DNA from 3 places in the Komagataeibacter ossonobensis genome. Region 1 is predicted to be linked to each of the others. Evidence: riboswitches for the same ligand, from Rfam matches in the RefSeq annotation. Region 1 holds a riboswitch; each other region holds the start of a gene.
The links. Region 1 has a riboswitch for cobalamin ahead of AC1RQ9_RS16850 (hypothetical protein). Riboswitches for the same ligand answer to the same signal wherever they lie in the genome.

Region 1 (6,451 bases):
GAGCGTGTTTTCACAGAAGATCGCGAAATTGTTGAACTGGAGCAGCAGGCCTGGCGGGAGCAGGACGGCGACCGGAATCAGGAGGTCTTTCCAGTTATCATGGCGCTGCGCCAACTGCTTATCCAGAATGGTATGCCGTCCCAGAAAGACGTAGGATAATAAACTGATAGATGCCCATGCCCCGTCTCAAGGCGCATGGGCATCTTCTCCTGACCAGGCACCACGCAGATCAGGTGCTCATTTTGCAGTTCGGGCCGATATGACCGCTATAAGGAAGCCATGTCTGTGTCTGTCCGAACATCGGAATCCCGAGATAGCCCCGTAACTTGAGTTGTCCGGACTGGTTAACCCACATGCGCGCTTGATACACATGATTGGTATTGGGGTCGAGAATGGACCCGTTCCACCGGTCTGGTTGATCCGGATCCGGCACGAAGTCCCGCAGCATGGGCAACCCACATTCCGAACGGCCCGTCTGGTCGCGTGGGATGTCATCACTATAGTTCAGGCCAACCAGCTTTCCACACAGATGGTCGCCACACCGTGTGATCTCGAAAACACCCTTGTGATTTCTGGTGACCCATTGCCCCAGAACGGCGGGCGGAACTGTTGTCGCTGGAGGAACTTGTGCGTGAACAGCAGCCCCTCCAATCATGATACTGAGTATTAGCGAGACACAGGTTGCTTTTTGCGCAATATTCATGATGTGTCTTTCGTCGCTTCGTACATGACTAAAATTATGGGACATCGGCGGATCTATCGGGGAATTCGGATCGAAAAGCGCATGATTGATGCCCCGAGATGCGCGCCATGGGAATGAGCGGCGAGGGTGCTATCTACGCCATGGACGTTTTCCATGATAGCCTTGTCGCGCCTGCTGCCCATTGCTGCACCGGCTTGAAGGGCCCAGTAAGGGTCTTCAGCAACATGCGGGCGTCCCGTGCCGGTTGTCAGAAACGCGCCGGTCCCGCGATGCTGCATCACGATGTTTCCGCCAGAAACAGGAAACATGGGGGGCATTGATCGGCCGCATTGGTCTTCCCATGACGCATGGGAAATCTCCTGCCTTCGGTGCATCCCGCCCGACGACGTGGTTTGCAGACGATGGCAGGTCTCCTGGCTCACGGATCATGGCCAGCCAGTTCATGCCTTCCCATTCCCCAAGGGAAACAGTGGCTCACCCGCAGGTGAACGAACTGGTGGCATACCGCATACAGTTGCGGGAGCAGCCGCTGACTGGCTCCCGGAACAGAATTGTCCAGCCAGAGCGTTACAGCGTTCCCTTTTAACCCGCTCGCGCGGGGCCATCATCAATCAAGGGTCTCATTCCATTATGCGCGAAGTGAGAGGAACGCCCAATTCCTCGAAACGCGATGCCGGCCTGCATGGAACGAAGAGCTTGTTGATGCCAATCAAACTTGTCGCTCCGATCCAATAAGTGTAGGTCACTCAGTGTCTTCATCTTCGAAACACGCGGGCGGGGATACGCGCCCGCGCGTTAGCCACTATGTTGTCAATCAGGCGTTCGGGCTTGATGCGCTATACAAGTGCATGGCGGCGTCACGCGCGCCAATTGTCCATTGCGCGGAAATATAGGCCTGAAGCAAGGCCATGAGCGCCTCGACCCCGTGCGTGTCCGATAAATCGCGGGCTGTATCCACATAGGCGAGAGCTTCTAATAGCAGGGGCGAAAACAGTTCCTCAAGATAGTCGCCCCGCGCCTTCGGCGCAGCGGGTAATCGGCCAGCGGAAGGTACCAGACGTAGGAATGTTTCAAATCCATCCGCACGAATGCGGTCTTCCGGATTGGGGGCAGGGAGTTCAGTCTTGGCTATTGCCTGAATTACATCTTCCCGCAGAGGTGCGGATTCCATAAGGCGGGATACCGAGACAGAACGCTGACGTCGCCGCTGTTGTATGAGAATAAAATCAGGCGAAGGGACGGGAGAGGCCATTTTTCGTTTCACCGGGAATCGGAGCGGATTAACTGGAAAGATCTGCATCGGACAGGCCTTCTTGAGTCAGGATGCGAGCATCCTCGTCACGCCATGCCGCGATCATGTCTGGGTTCTGACTGAGCCATCCAATTCTCTCGGCACAATATACAGGAACTCTGAATTTCTGGCCGCGCTGATTGTTCAGGATTGTTCCTGTCTGGTGCAGGCGCCCGTCTCGTGTCCAGAAAAGACGCTCCTGGTTGGTGATCCCCAGAATCCGTCGAACCTGTCGCGGCGTAAACGGACGAAAAGACAGCGCGGTGATCTGTTTTTCCACCGAGCTGGCAATAGCCTCCAGAGCATCTGTCCTTTCACGCATAATGGCGGCTATAAAGCGGGCGAAAAGCTGTTTTACCTCTGGCAGCCGCAGGCGAAGGGACGAGGATTGATCCAGACAGGCCGCAATAAGCATCCGAATTGCAACAACCGGCTCTGGCTCCGTAATGGTCGCCATTAGGCGCGACGCAATGGAAGGGGGTACCATGCTCATATCTGTGTTCATGGATATTTCTTTTTATCAGAATAAAACGTAGGTACCTGTGTCCTGGGGTCAGGAAAGTACATGCGAATTATAAGCCGCAGGCCGCGAGGTCTGTTGCTAAGGTTGCCTTACGAAGCCGGGATTCATTCAAGCACAGGCTAACGATCCGCATACATATGGAGGCTTGATAGATATATCGATACGCGAAAGAACGCGTCATAGCTGATCTCCTGCCACCGGTCGGTCCCGCCCGGTAGCACGGTTTGCGACGGTAGCAGGTTTCCTGGCTCACGGATCATGGCAGCTCGGTCCTGTCTTCCCACTCCCTTACTGGAAGCAGTGACCCATCTGATCGGACATCAGATGATCGGATCCGGCTACATACCGCCTACAGTTGCGGGCGCAGCTACCGACTGGCTCCCGGATCATCGCAGATCCCGCCAGAGCTTACGGTATTCCCTATTAATCCGCTTGCGCGGCACCACCGACATAAAAGCTGGTCGCAATATGCGTCAGATTTCGTGATCTACGCAATATGGATTTTCCAAAAAACCTGCGATGAAAGAGCATGGTATCCTTCACACAGACGGGAAGCTGGCAGACTTGCACTGCTCGCGGGCGTGCGTCACACTACCTCTACATCAAAGGCCCCGTGCGAACGGGTTAATAGGGAACGCCGTGCGTTCTGGCAGGACTTATCAGGGTCCGGGAACAAGTCGGTGGCTGCCCCCGCAACTGTAAGCGGAGAGATACCGGATCGTATGTCCTCTTAATCAGGACCCGTCACTGGCTATGCTCAACAGGCCGGGAAGACAGAACCGATATCAAGGACCCGTAAGCCAGGAGACCTGCCTTTGTGACGTAACCAGTTCTATCGGGCGGGGCGCCCGACAGACGGAGTGGCGATCATGTCTTCTGTTTTATCTGCTGCGTTCCCCATCCAGCGTGTTCTTTCCTGACCAGTTCTGAAGAATTACATCCATTGGCCAATGGCGTGTCGCGGGTCTAATCCCGTCAAACGCTACAAGGGGAACATGAGAAATGCGTACATATTTTGGCGGCAACCAGCGAAATGGCACAGGTCGATCTTATTTCGGATCGGAGAGCCTGACTCCCGCACAAAAACGGGCCATTCTGTCCCTGCCGAAAGACGGGGGGTATGGAACCTTGCTGGATGGAGGAAGCATCAGATCATCTCTCGTACTGATGGGCTTTATTGCAGGTGGATGTTCTGCGCGATGGGGGATGGGGCGTTCCCGCCTTACCGCACGCGGTCGGGAACTGCGACACAAACTCGAAGGCTGCGGATCTTAGAATCCTGTCGGAAGTATGCGTTGTGAGATAGGAACAGAGAATTTCTACGATACAGAGATCGCCGACCGGTTGGTCCACGGACAAATTTTCAGCGTTCACCATGACTTTATTTCGTGTCTCCGTCGTGAACTCCGGGACAGGAGAAAGACGCATCGACTCACCTGTCGGCACTAAAAAAGTGACTGCGTCAGGCACGGATCACGCTATCCATCTGTCGCCAGGTCCAGCAGTGCTTATCATTTTCTATTCTTTTTGACCCCGTACAGTCAGGCATGTCTTGACTCACTGATTCATACCCGCGAGTTCTATAAAATCGCGTAAATATTGAATGTCTTCATCCGTCTCGCGATGACCAAGAAAGATCTGTTTCGCAATACCGTTTATACCAAGTTTAACAGGATAAAGCTCAAAGCGAGAGGCATATTCTTCGACAAGCCATCGTGGAAGTGCTGCAACACCGCGGCCATGTGATACCATGACAAGCATGATATCGGTCGTTTCTATCTGCTTCTGCTGTCGCGGGGCTATGCCTGCGGGTTGCAAAAACTGCGTATAGATATCGAGGCGCTCTGACGGTACGGGATACGTAATCAGTATTTCGCCAATGAGCTGATCTGGCAATATATACTGGGCATCTCGCAAAGGATGATGGGGGCCTACAACCAGCACCAGTTCATAGTCAAAAACCGGCGTAAATTTAAGGCCTGGCTTGTAGAGCGGATCAGGGGTCACAAGAATATCGATCTCGTTGCTGAATAGCGCACCTATTCCGCCAAACTGAAATTTCTGGCGCACATCTACATCTACCTTGGGCCATCTTGCCAGATAGGGCGACACTACTTTCAAAAGCCATTGATAGCAGGGATGACACTCCATCCCGATGCGAAGCGTTCCGCGCTCGCCAAGGGCGAACTGTTCAAGCCGATCTTCTGCCAGCGTGAATTGTGGAAGGAGACGATTGGCAAGAGACAGGAGCCACTCTCCCGCCTGAGTGAGCACGAGAGAGCGTCCTTCACGTTGCCATATCTTCACGCCAAGCTGGCTTTCCAGCTTGCGGATGGAATGACTAAGCGCAGGCTGGGTCAGATTGAGGCGCGCTCCTGCAGCCGTCAATGAGCCTTCGCGCGCAACTTCCTGAATGATCGCCAAATGGCTGCGCTCAAGAATACTCATGTTCTACGCACCATATATGATTGCCGTTTATACATCTATGAAAACATATCATTTTTCTTCATATATCCGAAACCCTATCTTCCAGAAGCCATACATCATCTGGATAAATCTTCATGGTTACGACCCATAATCTCGGCTTCCCTCGCATCGGCTTCAAACGTGAACTCAAGTTCGCCCTTGAAGCTTACTGGAAAGGCCAGTCTTCCCTCGCCATGCTGGAGCAGGTTGGCACGGAACTACGCGCACGCCACTGGCGGGATCAGGCTGGTCTGGATTTCGCACCTGTCGGTGATTTTTCCTTTTACGATCAGGTGCTGGACACGAGCTTCATGCTTGGAAACCTGCCCACCCGTGTGCGTGACTTCCATGGTGACCAACTCGATAATTATTTCCGGGTTGCCCGCGGTCGCTCGGCAACGGTTGTTGAAGAAAAGCCCGGATGCTGCGGCGGTGTCGCCGCCGGTGAAATGACTAAATGGTTCGATACAAACTATCATTATATCGTTCCGGAATTTGATGCCGAGACGACGTTTACCCTTGATGCTTCGCGGTTGGTGAGCCAGTTGGACGAAGCGCGGAAGCAGGGTATCCGGACGAAGCCGGTCATTATCGGCCCGATAACCTATCTTGCACTCGGTAAGGCCAAAGATGGTTCGGACAAGCTGGATCTGCTGCCGCGACTGTTGCCCGTATATGCCAGACTGCTCGATGCGCTTGCTCAGACGGGTGCCGGATGGGTGCAGATCGATGAGCCGGTTCTGGTAACGGAACTGGATGCATCGTGGCAGAACGCTTTCGTGCAGACCTATCAGGCGCTTGATACCCGCCGGGTCAAACTGCTGCTGGCCACGTACTTCGGTCAGCTGCGCGAAAATCTGGCCCTGGTGAGCAGGCTCCCCGTGCAGGGCGTGCATCTCGATACCATTAATGCGCGGGAGGAGGTCGCTGAACTGGTAAAGACGAGCCCGCCAGATCGGATAATTTCCCTCGGGATCGTCAATGGCCGAAATATCTGGAAGACGGACCTGGAAGCGACGCTGGACTGGCTGGAACCTGTGGCAAAGCTGCTGGGAGACCGGCTCTGGATCGCGCCGTCCTGTTCCCTGCTGCACGTGCCTGTGGATCTGGCGGCCGAAGAGAAGATGGACGCCGAGATCAGCTCGTGGCTGGCTTTTGCCGTGCAGAAGCTGGACGAAATCCGCGTGCTGGCCCTTGCTCTTGACCGGGGGCGTTCTGCTGTGACGTCAGAACTGGTTACCAATCGGGCTGCGCTGGACTCACGCCACAGTTCGCCCCGCGTAAACAATCCGGATGTAAAAAAAGCCATTGCGGCCATCACTGAATCGCTTGGCCGTCGGATGAGTGAATTTGGGGCTCGCGCAGCAAAACAGGCCGCACTGCTGCAACTGCCGCTTTACCCGACCACCACCATCGGCTCTTTTCCCCAAACTAGAGAAATCCGTCTCGCGCGCAGTCAGTTCAAATC
Region 2 (6,451 bases), on a different contig from region 1:
AATGGAAACCTGCATGAGGCCGGTATAGAACACGCTGACCGCCCCAAGTGCCGCCCCGCCCGATACCCCCAGAATGCCGGGATCAGCCAGCGGGTTGCGCAGGTACCCCTGCAACACTGCCCCCGACAGGCCCAGCGTCCCCCCTACCATGACGGCAAGAAGCGTGCGCGGCAGGCGCAGCTGCCCGACAATGATCGCGCCTGCGCTCTCCCGCCCCGCCAGCAGGTCCGCCAACGCGTGTGCGAACATGACGCGGGTTTCCCCCCACATGAGCGACGCGCAGGACAGCCCCACCACTCCGGCCAGCAGCATGATGTTCAGTAACAGGGCATTAGGGGCAGGTTTCACCGGATGGTCCCCAGTCTATCGCGGGCGGCACGTAGCATGGCGACACTGTCCAGTGTCTGCGGCAGGCCACACAACCACAGCCGTGCGGGCAGATCCAGATGGTGCGGCCCGGCAAAGGCCCGTTTCAGCGCCGGATGGTCCAGCATGGACTGGGCAAGCGACGTGCCCTGCCCCGAACGGTCCAGCACCAGCAGGTCGGGCGGGCGCGCGATCAGGACTTCCATGGAAAAGCGGGCCGTCCCCTGCCGGTCCATGACGGTTGCATGATTGCGCAGGCCCGCATGGCTCAGGACATCATCGGGCAATGACCCCGCGCGGCTGACGAAACCATTGGCGGCATAGATCGCGGCCGTCGGGCCGGTGGGATCGGGCACGGTGGACAGGGCGGCAAGGCGGCTGGCGAAATCCGCAGCCAGCGCGTGTCCCCGCACGCCCGCGCCAATGGCGTTCGCCACCGCCATGATCTGACCGGGAATATCCGCCAGCGCCTGTGCCGGGGGCAGGACGACAACCCGCGCGCCCCGCTCGCGCGCCGCCTGAATGGCGACGGCCGCCGTATAGCTTTCGCCCAGCACGACATCAGGGTGGGACGCCACGACATTTTCCGCCGTGGGACGCAGGATCGGCACATGCCGCGCCTGTTCACACAGCACGGCATTCCAGCAGTCGCGCGCAAGCGGCGTGACGCCCACGATCTGCCCCGGTCCGGCCAGCAGCAGCAATAACTGGTCGGTGCAGACATTCAGCGACACCACGCGCGGCAGGGGCTGTGCCCGGGCCATCGGGGCACAGGCAAGAAGGCCCGCGACAATGCCCGCCATTACCCGCTTCATGTCAGTAATTCAGCATGAAACCGCCATAACCGGCGCGACCGGGCTGCAGGTAGCCGATCGGCTCCTCGAACTGGCGGTCCAGCAGGTTATCGGCGCGGGCATAGACGGACACATAGCGGTTGATCCTGTAATTGGCGGCCACGTCGATGGTGAAATACCCATGCCCCTTGGCACAGGTGCTGCATGTCTCGCTGCCGATGACCGGCAGGTCGCGCCAGCCGCTGGTATAGAGGATATTGCCTGAAAAGGTCAGGTCGCGGATGGGGGTCCATGTCGTGTTGAAATTGAATTTATGCTGCGGACGCTGCTGCAGTTCGTTGTGGTTCGTCGCATCGCGCGCATGGGTCCAGGTGTAGCTGAGATTGAATTCCAGACTGCGCAGCGCCTTCCAGTTCACGAAGGCTTCCACGCCATACATCCGCGCCTTCGCCACATTGGCGTAGGAATAATTGTAGTCATATGACGAATCAATCGAAAGCGAGGACTGGATCAGGTTCCTGACCCTGTTGTCATACCATGTCGCGCCAAAATTCAGGTGGTCATGCAGCAGTTTCTGCTCCACGCCCGCGTCATAGCCGATCAGCTGTTCGGCCTTCAGGTCCGGGTTGCCCTTTTCGGAATACCCTGTGCCCACCTGGCTTGCGAACAGCTGGTACAGCGACGGGCCATGGAAGCCCGAACCGGCGCTGGCCTTGATGATGGTCCCCGTGCCCGGCACATGGATCGCGGGCGCCACGCGCCATGTCACGTGGTTGCCATAACGCGAATTGGCGTCATAACGGATATTGGCCGCGCCGTACAGGATATGGCGCCAGTTGCCCTGATACTGCCCGTAACCCGCGGTCGTATCCATGCTGGCAGTGGTATTGTACCCACTGTCCCAGATATCGGCGGCTGTATGGCTGGTGTTGAACATGTCATGGAAATGTTCGGCCCCGACCAGCAACTGACCATACTGCCGGAAATTGAACGTGCCGTGCCAGTCCACCTTCAGCCGGCTGGAACGGTAATAGTCAGGGTCGGGATTGAGCGGGCTGCCATAGCTTGTGCCCGTTTCCGTCCAGCGATTACGGTTGGTCATGTAACCAAGGCCAAGCACCTGATCGAACAGGCCGTGGAAGGACACCAGATGCGCCGTGCCGCGCACGATGGCCGCGTTCTGGGTGGTCTGTTCGCGCACACCCCTGTCACCGTACAGATTTTCGCTTTGCAGGTCATACACCGAATAGGAATGATTGTTGTCCTGTATCAGCCGCGCCGTAAGCCCCAGGTCGAAATTGCGGGTGACATCATAACCCAGCCGGATATTGACGCCACGGTTGTCATTGCGGTTGCCTTCATGGCGCTGCTGCTGGTCCGCGCCATAATGGCGTTCGATATAGGACGGAATGTTATGGAACCCGTCCATGCGGTAGTGGGAGAATTCAACATTGTAATGAAAACGCCCTTTGCTGCCCCGCGCACCGAATGTCTGGTTGAACGTGCCGTAGCCACCGCCTTCGATCCGGACGAACGGCCTGAAGCGTCCCTGCCCCTGTGCCGTGGTGATGTCGATGACCCCTGCCATGGCGTCCGCGCCGTACAGGCCGCTCTGCGGGCCGCGCAGGATTTCGATCCGTCCCATGCCGTCGGTCACGAATGTCCCGGCATCAAACATGCCGGTCGAGGAACTGCCGTCGTTTATGTCCATCCCGTCAAGGCGGACCTTGACCTCGTTGGCGTTATTGCCCCGCATGAAAATGGATGACGTGCCGCCCGCCCCACCCGTCTGCACCACGTTCAGGCCCGGCTGGCGCGCAAGGATATCGCTCAGGCCGCGCCGCTGCTGGGTCTGGATCTGCTGTTCGGTAATGATGGTCATGCTGGTGCCGATATCATCGGCCGCCGTGGGCCGGCGGGCGGCACTGACGCTGATCAGTTCAGGCAGGCCTGTATCGCCGGGTGAAACAACGGCTTTCGCTTTCTGGTTCCTGACCCCATACTGCTTGGCAGGCTGCCTTTGTGCTGTGTCCTGCCCGGCAGGGGTATCAGCATGCGCTACCGCCGCCCCCATTGTCATCAATGTGGTGGAAGCAATCAGCAGATTACGGAAAAGGGTCATCGGACTAAGGTCTCGCGGTCACATCATCGTTGCCACGAGAGCGTGCCGCCACACGGTTTCCAATCCGTAGGGAAACCCGTAACGCCACACCGCCGGGACACCCCGCCCGACAGTTCCCGGTCGCAACCATCATGACGGCAGGTCTCCTGGCTCACGGCGTGACATCCTGCACAGCCTTCCCGGAAAACCGCAGTTTCCAGTGGCCCGGACCATGATATCCGGTAATGCAAGGACAGACCGCTTACAGTTGCGGGGACAGCCGGGGCATTGGATCGCAATCCGCACCCCGTTCCCTTTTCATCCCCCCGCAGGGGGAACCGTCGGCATGGTTCTGATCGTGCGGGGCGGCCGTGTCAACCCGGACGGTCCCGCGCCCGACGTCCGCTGGCAGCCGTTAGCGGGCGGCGGCCCGGGCCTGCTGCAGCAATGCCGCGATCCGGGCACAGGCATCTTCCCCCGCCCCCCTGGCAAAGGGGGAACTGCGCGCTTCGTAGGTATGGCGGTCGTAGCTGCGCACATCGGGCATGTATTTGGCCCCGCCATCAACCATCGTCGCCACCATGGTATGCGCAAAGGGCGAATGCGCGCGGATCCGGGCACCAAGGGCTGCGGCCAGTTCCGGTTGCACGCCCACCAGCGCCAGGTCACCGATACGGACCAGCACGACAGGCAGCGAAACCGGTGGCCCGGCAGTATAGGAAAAAGTGGTGACCGGCCCCGTGGCGCGGCCCGTGCGTGGCGAGAACGCCTGTGACGCCACCTGTATGCTTTCACGCCGGATGTCGAGTGTCGGCATATCGGTAGCCCGGATCTTCCCCGCCACATCCACGACCTGTGCGCCAAGGCGTGCGCCCAGAAGGTCAACAATCGCGAACCCGGCATCGTGAATATCCATCCGGCCCGCCCTGCCGCCCGCATTGACGACGGGGCGGTTCGCCTGAAGATAGGGTGCCTGATCGCCCGCCGCCCCGACCATGAACAGGGCGGCCGTGTCGGGACCGTACCGTGCCTCGACATATCGCATGGCCGCACCGGCAAGGTCCGCCGTCATGAGCCTGCCGCCCGTGCTGGTGACCGATCCATCCATGACCGAGGACTGCACGGCAAAATTCATCATGACCGCCAGCGGCCTGCCATCCAGCCGGTCAATGCGCAGCACGCTTACGGTCGGGTCCGTATCACCCGCGTCATCCGCGCCCAGCCACCAGCCATATGGGGTTTGCACGTCACGGTTCACGCTGACCCGGCTTGTCCCCACGTCCGCACCCACACGTGCAGGCTGCATGGATGCATGGGCGCGCGTCGTGGCCTGCCGTGCCGACTGGATGACCGCCTGCCATGCGGCGGCATTGGCCTGTATATCCGTGCCCGGCGGCGTCTGCGCTGCCGCGAATATGTGCGGCGCGGAAAAGGTGTGGCTGGCGCTGACAATGATGTTGGGGGCGGCAATACCCGCAACATCCGTCACGATGGCCTTGATCGCGGTGATCAGATCACCGAAAATGGATGTCAGGTCCACCACGACAATGGCGAGCCGGATTGTCCCGTCTTCCAGCAACACGATGCGCACGGCCAGCGGGTCGTGCTGTCCGGTAAAGCCATCAATGGGAAACTGCCCGGGCGGAAAAACGATATCGGCCCGCCCGCTGCCCGCACGAAACGCCGGCTTTCCGGTCGTGGCGGCACGTACCGGTCCCGCGCCCAGCGCCACAAGGGCGCCAAGGCCCATGGCCGCCATGAAATCCCGTCTTGATGGCACGACCTGGTCCCCTTTTTCATTGCGTTTCATGGGCACGATATCAGTGTGCCCATCTGTAACAAAAAAAGGCCCGGCAATATGCCGGGCCTTTCGGGTAGCAAGTGGATCAGTTGGAGCCGTTGTTCTGGTTCCAGCCACCGTTGCGGTCACCGCCATGCTCACCCCGGCCACCATTCTGGTTGTCGCCACCGCGGCCGCCGCCGTGCTCGCCCCAGCCACCATTCTGGTTGTCGCCACCGCGGTTACCCTGTCCACCAAAGCCGCCGTTCCGGTCGCCACGACCTTCGCCGCCACGTTCATTACCCTGGCCGCCGTTCTGGTCGCCACCACCCTGGAAATCGCCACCCTGGCCGCCACGGTTGCCTTCGCCGCCGCCATGGCGACCACCATGATGACCGTGACCACCACGACCACCATGTTCGCCCTGTTCACCGCCCTGGTTCCAGTCACCGGACTGCGCATGTGCTGCCAGCGGGAGGGAGGCGCCAAGTGCCAGTGCGAAAAGAATTGAACGCTTCATAATATGATATCCTTTAATTCGACCTTTAATATATTATGCCGCATGATCAGGAATGTAAGATTGCATGATGTAATAAACAGTATCAGACAGGCCAGCAGCCGGATAACATTAATTACGATACCGTAACCATACCGGGAAATATTCCATATATTCGTTGTATATTCAGGAATGTAGGAATCTGCATCCAGACATTTACAGATCACGACGCAATCGCCGGCAAAAAAAGAACGAATACTCGGCATGATTATGGGAAATATTTCCTAACATCCTGACCTGTCAGTTCAGGGCAATCCCTATTTCCGGCCTGCCTGATCGCCAGCGCCACCATGGTCGTTGGCCGCAGGCCTGCACGTAGTCAGCCCATATGGCGGAAAATGGCCATTCCCCATTTCCTGTCCGCATCGGGAGATCCTGCCGCCGGATCCGCTGCATGGGCCAGAGGGAATGCAGGACAGGACACCGTATTTTCTGCTGGGCCACAACATACCGCATGTGAATGGCCGCTGCGGGTCCGGCAGGACTGTCCATGTAATCCGTCATGGCTTTCAGCACCAAGACGCCTGCAAGGCGTGTCGTTCCTGCAGGACGTCATATAACCGTTTCATTTCCCGGTATCATCCTGGCATTTTCCCAACCGGTTTTTTTACGGCGCGCCATGCGATGCATCGCTGAAACCCATGGGGGCAAACAGGAAAACCTTCATCAAGAACGTTATCATGATCCGCATGATGCCATACAGACCGGTTTTTCAAGGACCCTTTATAAAAACGCGCATTGACATAAAAAACGCTGCCTGATCGAAAACATGCCCACACCCGGTATTATGGCGGGCTTTACCTGTGGTTACTGCAAATGAATACTGCATCAGGGCACAGGATACGCTTGAACTG
Region 3 (6,451 bases), on a different contig from region 1:
CGTCCATTCACCATGTGCCAGCGGGTCTTCCACCCCGGTGCCGTAACTGCCCGGCGCCGCGCCAAACATGCGGGCGGTCGCGACCTGCAACGTCGTCCCGTCCAGCCCCGTCGCCTGCGCCGCCAGGGGATTGAGGTCAGGGGCTTCGAAACCGCGTGCGGCCACGGCCTGTACCGCCTGTTCAAACAGGGCGATCTGCCCCGGAAAGGCATCACGGAACAGGCCGGACAGGCGCAGCGTCACATCCACGCGCGGACGGTCGAGTTCGGCCATGGGAATGATCTCGATTCCCGTCACCCGTCCCGATGCGCCATCCCATACCGGGCGCACCCCCATCAGCAGCAGCGCAAGGGCCAGGTTCTCGCCCCCCGTGCGCAGGCTGGCCGACCCCCACAGGTCGATGACCACGCTGCGCAGCGGTTCGCCCTGATCCTGCAGGTGCCCTTCCAGCAAAAGCGCCGCCGTGCGCTGCGCCAGCACCATGGCGGAGCGGGTGGGAATGGCGCGTGGGTCCATGGCATACAGGTTGCGCCCCGTGGGCAGCACGTCGGCCCGGCCCCGCGTGGGTGCGCCCGCCGGTCCCGCCGGGACAAACCGCCCGTCAAGGGCGGCCAGCAGCGCCGCGCTTTCGGCATCCCCGCAGGCCAGCAGGTGCCGGGTGATGTCGTCCGTCGCCATCCCGCCGCATGATCGTGCGATGGCCTGCGCCAGTTCCGGCGCACGCGGGGGCGGATTGCCGAATACATGCAGCCCGTCGCGAATCTGCAGATCCTTGACGTCACACAGATAGGCATCAAGCCGGGCGAGGGCTTCGTCCTCGTCATCCGTGCGGGTCAGGCCGGATTCATTCAGCAGGCCAAGGCTGTCGGCGCGTTGCAGGATTTCCCCGCGCAGGATCGCGCCCCGCCTGCGGTCCAGCCCGTCGGCTGCGGCATATTCGTCAATCAGGCGCTCCAGATCGCCCGTATCGGCCCCCGCCGTGCCAACAGGCACGATGGGGGGCGTCATGTGGCCGATCGTGACGGCCCCCAGTCTGCGCCGCGCGGCGGCTGCCTCGCCGGGATTGTTGACGATGAAGGGGTAGATGACGGGCATGCCGCCAGCCAGTACCGATGGCCAGCACGTGGCCGAAGGGGCCGCAGCCTTCCCCGGCAGCCATTCCAGCGTGCCATGCGTGCCCAGATGCACCATGGCGTCCAGCTGCCGTTCATGGCGCAGCCACAGATAGAACGCGACATAGGCATGGCGGGGCGGCGTGTCGGGGTCATGGTAACCCGCATGCCGGTCGGTCGTGGCCCCGCGATCGGGTTGCAATGCCATGAGGACACGCCCGGTATGGACATGGCGCAGGCAGAACTGGCCATCCCTGACCGTGGGGTCATCTTCCGGCGTGCCCCAGCAGGCCGTCAGCGCATCCTGCAGTGCTGCGGGCAGTACCGTCAGCCACGCGCGATATGTGGCGACGGAAACGAAGGGCCGTGCCGGTGCGCGCGCCAGCATGTGGGCCAGCGCGTCCGGCGTGGGCAGGGCGGCATGGCCCGTATCGTAACCACCGTCGCGCAGCAGGCGCAGGATATGTGCAAGGCTTGCGAAACTGTCCAGCCCCACGGCATGCGCCGTCTGTCCCGTGGGCGCACCCTGCGCGCCGGGATAATCGGACAGGATGATCCCCACCCGTCGCGTGGCGGGCGGTTCATGCCCCAGCCGTGCCCAGCCCACCGCGCGCGCGCAGGTCAGGTTGATGCCATCGGGATAGGGTTCATGGCGCGCGGGCAGGCCGGGAGCCGTTTCTTCCTTGAAGGAAATGGGGCAGGCGGGAATACGGCCATCCAGTTCGGGCAGCACCACCTGCATGGCCAGATCGGCCTGCGACAGGCCACGCACGCTGTCGCGCCATACGGTGTAAGGAATGCCCGGCTGCTGCACCTGCAGCACCGGCACGCCCGCAAGGTCCAGCGGGGAGCGGTTGTCGTCGCCCGCGCGGGCGGAAAAGAAGGTGGCGTTTATGATGACATCCGGCGGGCTTGCCGCCAGCCGCGCGGCCACGACGCGCGCGGAATCGGGGTTCTTGAGCGACGTGACATAAACAAGGTCCGCCCCCATGCCGTGGCGGGCCAGTTGCGCTGCAAGCTGCGTGATGGGCGCGATGTCCCCCGCCAGCAGGTGCGCGCGGTAGAATACCACCATCGCCCGCAGCGGTAGTGTCGGGTCGGCAGCATGCAGCACTTCGGCAGGCGGCAGGGGAACAGGGGCGGTTCCATCATCCGCCCCGCGTCCGGCCAGATGCGCCATAAGCCGCAGGACAGCCTGCATATTGGCCGTGCCGCCGGTGCGCAGCAGCGTATCAAGACGGGTGCGTACGGATTCGGGCACGGTGGAAAGCGCGGCAAGACGCGGGTCATCACGCCCGTCGCCTGCCACGAAGGCCAGCGGGATTCCGGCCTGCTGGCACGCGCGCAACAGTTCTTCCGCACCGTAGCGCCAGTATTCCACGCCGCCGAGCAGCCGGACCACCACGCAGCGCGACTCCATGATCGTATCGGCCACGTACAGGTCGATGGACATGGGGTGCAGCAGGCGCGACAGCGTGGCCGTGCGCAGGGTCGCAGTTGGCGCGCCCTGTGCCGCATGGGCCGCGTTCAGGCACAGAAGGTCACTGTCCGAAAAGGACAGGAACACGATATCCGCCGGGGCGTGCCCCAGGTCTTCCGCCTGTTCGCCGTCCTCCAGCGTGCGGACCTCACGTGCAAGCAGATGCATGGTGGCTGCCCCGTTTTCCGCTGGCCTGCCGTCTAGCCCTGCGCCAGGGCTGCTGTAATGGCGGACTGGTCCATGCCCTTCTGGCCAATGACCACAAGGCTGCCCGTGCGCGGTGCACCCGGCGTCAGGGCGCGGTCGAACTGGTGGCGGAAGCGGTTGCCCACCCCCTGCACCGCAAGGCGCATCGCCTTGCCACGCACCGTGGCGTAGCCCTTCATGCGCAGGATGTCGTGCTGTTCGGCCAGTGTTTTCAGGCAGGCGATGAAGCCTTCCACACTGTCCTGTTCGGGGATGGGGGCGACGAAGCTTTCAAAATCATCATGCTCGTGTTCGCCACCTTCGGCATCATGGTGCGACGGGCGGGCGGCGAGGTCGTCTTCCGCCGCTGCATCAAGGCCCAGCAGGATGGCAGGGTCAACCTGTCCATCGGTCGCGCGCACCACCTTGACCACGCGCGGGATCTCGGCGCGGATGGAGGCTTCCACCGCATCGGCCTGTGCCGGGGTCATGAGATCGGTCTTGTTCAGCACCACAAGGTCGGCTGACAGCAACTGGTCCTCGTACACCTCCGCCAGCGGGTTATCGTGGTCCAGTGACGGGTCGGCGGCCTGCTGGCGGGCGACTTCTTCAGGGTCGTCGGCAAAGCGGCCGGCGGCGACGGCGGGGCCGTCCACGACCGTGACCACGCCATCGACCGTCATGCGGGTGCGGATGGTGGGCCAGCCAAATGCCTTGAGCAGCGGCTTGGGCAGCGCCAGCCCCGATGTCTCGATCACGATATGGTCGGGCGGGGCCTCACGGTCCAGCAGCGCTTCCATGGTGGGCAGGAAGTCGTCGGCCACCGTGCAGCACAGGCAGCCATTGGTCAGTTCCACGATATCCTCGTCCCGGCATCCTTCCACGCCGCAGGCGCGCAGCGTGTCACCATCAATGCCCAGCGTGCCGAATTCATTCACCACGATGGCAATGCGCTGGCCCTTTGCATTGGCCAGCACGTGGCGCAGCAGCGTGGTCTTGCCCGCCCCCAGAAAGCCGGTGATGACGGTGACGGGTACCTTGGCGGGGGCCGTGGTGGATGGGGTCATGGCGATCAGGCTCCTGAAAAAAGGGCGGTAGGGAAACGGCCACGCACCATGTCCGACAGGCTGGCGGGGCGGCGCGATGGCATGACGGTGCCGCTGCGCGACGCGCCGTAAGCGGCGATATAGGTCATGAGGTCCGCTGCCTTTTCCGGGCCAAGATTGGCCAGCAGCCAGCCCCATTTGCCCGGCATGGCCACCACCGCGGTGCAGCCGTCATTGCAGGCGGCAAGGCAGTTGACCTCATGCACTACAACCTGCGGATTATCCGCTGCCAGCGCCTGCATGGCATCAAGCAGCTGGCGTCCGGGCGGGTTGTCGGATGCGGGCAGGCCACGGCGGCACGTCACGCAGACATGCAGGTGAACGGGGCCGGGATCCGTCGGTTCGGATGGTGCGGAAGTGCTCATTACGGTGCATGCCCTTTCGCGGCGTTGCTGCGCGCGGGCAGCGGTGGGCGGGGTGCACGGTCATGGCTTTGCGTTCTGCGCGGGGGCAGGGCGGTCGCCTGTCGCGTGCCGGGCACCCCGCCGGCCATGCGATCGAATTCGGTCCTGTTATGTCCACCTGCGGGCGGACATGATGGCAGGTCTCCTGGCTTGTGGCGGAGGGTGCCGCGGTCAGCGCCCTCGATCCCGGCGGCCTTCCCGGTCCCGATCATGGGGCCAGTGGCGCATGCTGGCCCGCAGGACGCGGACCGGGCCGGGAAACAGCCACCTACAGTTGCGGGGGCAGCGACGGAATTGCCGGTATGGCGCACCGTCTTCCCTATTCTCCCCCACGGGGGGGGAACCATCAGCGGCGGATTTAGACGATTGATCCCCGCACTGTCAAAGAAACCCGGTGTGCAGGCGCATGCCATGCGGTCATGGCAGTGGTGCGCCACAGACAGCCACGCGCCATGCCGCATGGCGGGTCAGGCATGTCCGGGTCAGGGGCGCGATATCCAGTCGCGACAGCATGGAAGCGGTTCCGCCAAGGGCGGCCACCACGATCGCACGGACGACCGTGGTATCAGCCACCACCGTGACCCGTGCGGGTGTGGGCGGCAGGGTTTCAAGCCATCGGGCCACGCGGTGCAGGTGTGCCGCCCGGCTTTCCCCGCCCGGCGGGGCGAAACCGGCATCGGCAATCCAGCGCGCAAGATCGGCGGGGGGCAGGTCTTTTAACGACTGTCCTGCCCATGCCCCCATATCCGGCGCGTGCAGGGCCGGTTCAGGCGTGGCGGGGTCTGTGCCGAAAACCGGCATGGTGGGGGGAAACAGGATCTGTCCGGCATCCAGGATGTGCCGTGCAAGACTGGCGGGCAGCGGACATGTTTCGCCATGCATCGGGAAAACGCCATGGCGCACGCAGGCGGGGACGGGCAGCGCGATGCAGGTCAGGGTCTGGTTCATGCCATGCCGCCCTGCGTGTGGGGAAGGGGTGGGATATGCAAGGGAATGATTGACCTTCCATGTCAATTTTGGAAACATGGACCCAGATCCGGTTATGGGAAGGGCGGCCTGATGTGGTGCGTTCCCCGCATGCTGCTCCGGGTCGCACGTGATCCATGGAGTTACCAGTATGAGCCAAGATACATCCGTTCTGTCCAGCACCGCTGTCGCTGCACCGCAGGTTTCCATCCCGGTCCGCGACCTGCTGCCGTGGGGTGTGTTCGGGCTCGTCCTGGCGTCGCTGCTGATCTATTTCGTGGGGGCCGAGCAGGGTGCGACCTCCCTTATCTCCGGCCATTACGTGCATGAATTCGTGCATGATGGCCGTCACCTGCTGGGTTTCCCCTGCCACTGAATCAGGGCGGCGTGCCTGCGATGGCGCGACGGTGAATGAAGGACGGCATGCCCCGGTGGGCATGCCGTTTTTTGTTGTGCGTGTTGAAGGACCATTCCTTGAGGTATGGTCAGGAAAGCCGACTTTTTGAAAAAAGGCGGCCTCCGGAAACGTCTGATTTATTTATCAGCCGATTATTCCAAATGGCCCTGAAAATCCAGTCAGGAAACATCCTGCGGATCATAAGAAAGTTTTTGGTGAAGCTTTTTTCAAAAAGCTTGGGAAAACGGCGGCCGCTTTAAAAAAACAGCATCGCAAAAGTCTTTCAGGGACGGATCAGCCCATATTGATGACGGTCCGCCCCCGGATATGACCGGCAAGGATGCGTGGTGCGATCCCGATAGCGTCGGCCAGGGGTGCGTCGTGCAGCATGCTGTCCAGCCGCGCGGGATCGATATCGCGTGCAAGGCGGGTCCATGCGGTCATGCGGCGTGGACGCGGGCACATCACGCTGTCGATTCCCTGCAGGCGTATGCCGCGCAGGATGAAGGGCGCCACCGTCAGCGGCAGCGTCAGCCCGCCCACCAGTCCGCAGGCCGCCACCGTGCCCCCGTACTGGACAGAGGCGCACATGGTGGCCAGCGCCTCGCCCCCCACCACATCGATTCCCCCCGCCCAGCGCGCGGTTTCCAGCGCCTTTCCGGTGGGGCTGAGGGTATCGCGCGGCAGTACCTCCGTGGCTCCAAGCCCGGTCAGGTAGGCATGGAGCTGTGGCCGCCCGGTCACCGCCGTCACCTGATAGCCCAGCTGCGCCAGCAGCATGATGGCCATGCCCCCCACGC

Region 2: another riboswitch for cobalamin. It lies ahead of AC1RQ9_RS07795 (TonB-dependent receptor plug domain-containing protein); the one in region 1 lies ahead of AC1RQ9_RS16850 (hypothetical protein).
Region 3: another riboswitch for cobalamin. It lies ahead of AC1RQ9_RS06385 (DUF1636 domain-containing protein); the one in region 1 lies ahead of AC1RQ9_RS16850 (hypothetical protein).

Annotation. Positions count from the first base shown of each region.
Region 1 is NZ_JBXAYQ010000053.1:1,206-7,656, reverse strand. It holds gene AC1RQ9_RS16865 (aromatic ring-hydroxylating oxygenase subunit alpha) at 1-159, shown strand, start outside; gene AC1RQ9_RS16860 (DUF2147 domain-containing protein) at 230-703, opposite strand; cobalamin riboswitch at 1,090-1,324, opposite strand; gene AC1RQ9_RS16855 (hypothetical protein) at 1,518-2,003, opposite strand; gene AC1RQ9_RS16850 (hypothetical protein) at 1,984-2,499, opposite strand; cobalamin riboswitch at 2,735-2,979, opposite strand; cobalamin riboswitch at 3,107-3,348, shown strand; gene AC1RQ9_RS16845 (LysR family transcriptional regulator) at 4,075-4,965, opposite strand; gene metE (5-methyltetrahydropteroyltriglutamate--homocysteine S-methyltransferase) at 5,079-6,451, shown strand, end outside.
Region 2 is NZ_JBXAYQ010000009.1:19,570-26,020, forward strand. It holds gene AC1RQ9_RS07785 (FecCD family ABC transporter permease) at 1-312, opposite strand, end outside; gene AC1RQ9_RS07790 (ABC transporter substrate-binding protein) at 345-1,169, opposite strand; gene AC1RQ9_RS07795 (TonB-dependent receptor plug domain-containing protein) at 1,183-3,282, opposite strand; cobalamin riboswitch at 3,402-3,619, opposite strand; gene AC1RQ9_RS07800 (neutral/alkaline non-lysosomal ceramidase N-terminal domain-containing protein) at 3,677-5,071, opposite strand; gene AC1RQ9_RS07805 (hypothetical protein) at 5,148-5,561, opposite strand; gene AC1RQ9_RS07810 (hypothetical protein) at 6,100-6,339, shown strand.
Region 3 is NZ_JBXAYQ010000006.1:24,150-30,600, reverse strand. It holds gene cobN (cobaltochelatase subunit CobN) at 1-2,760, opposite strand, end outside; gene cobW (cobalamin biosynthesis protein CobW) at 2,793-3,845, opposite strand; gene AC1RQ9_RS06385 (DUF1636 domain-containing protein) at 3,851-4,249, opposite strand; cobalamin riboswitch at 4,407-4,651, opposite strand; gene AC1RQ9_RS06380 (histidine phosphatase family protein) at 4,706-5,236, opposite strand; gene AC1RQ9_RS06375 (CbtB domain-containing protein) at 5,406-5,630, shown strand; gene acuI (acrylyl-CoA reductase (NADPH)) at 5,946-6,451, opposite strand, start outside.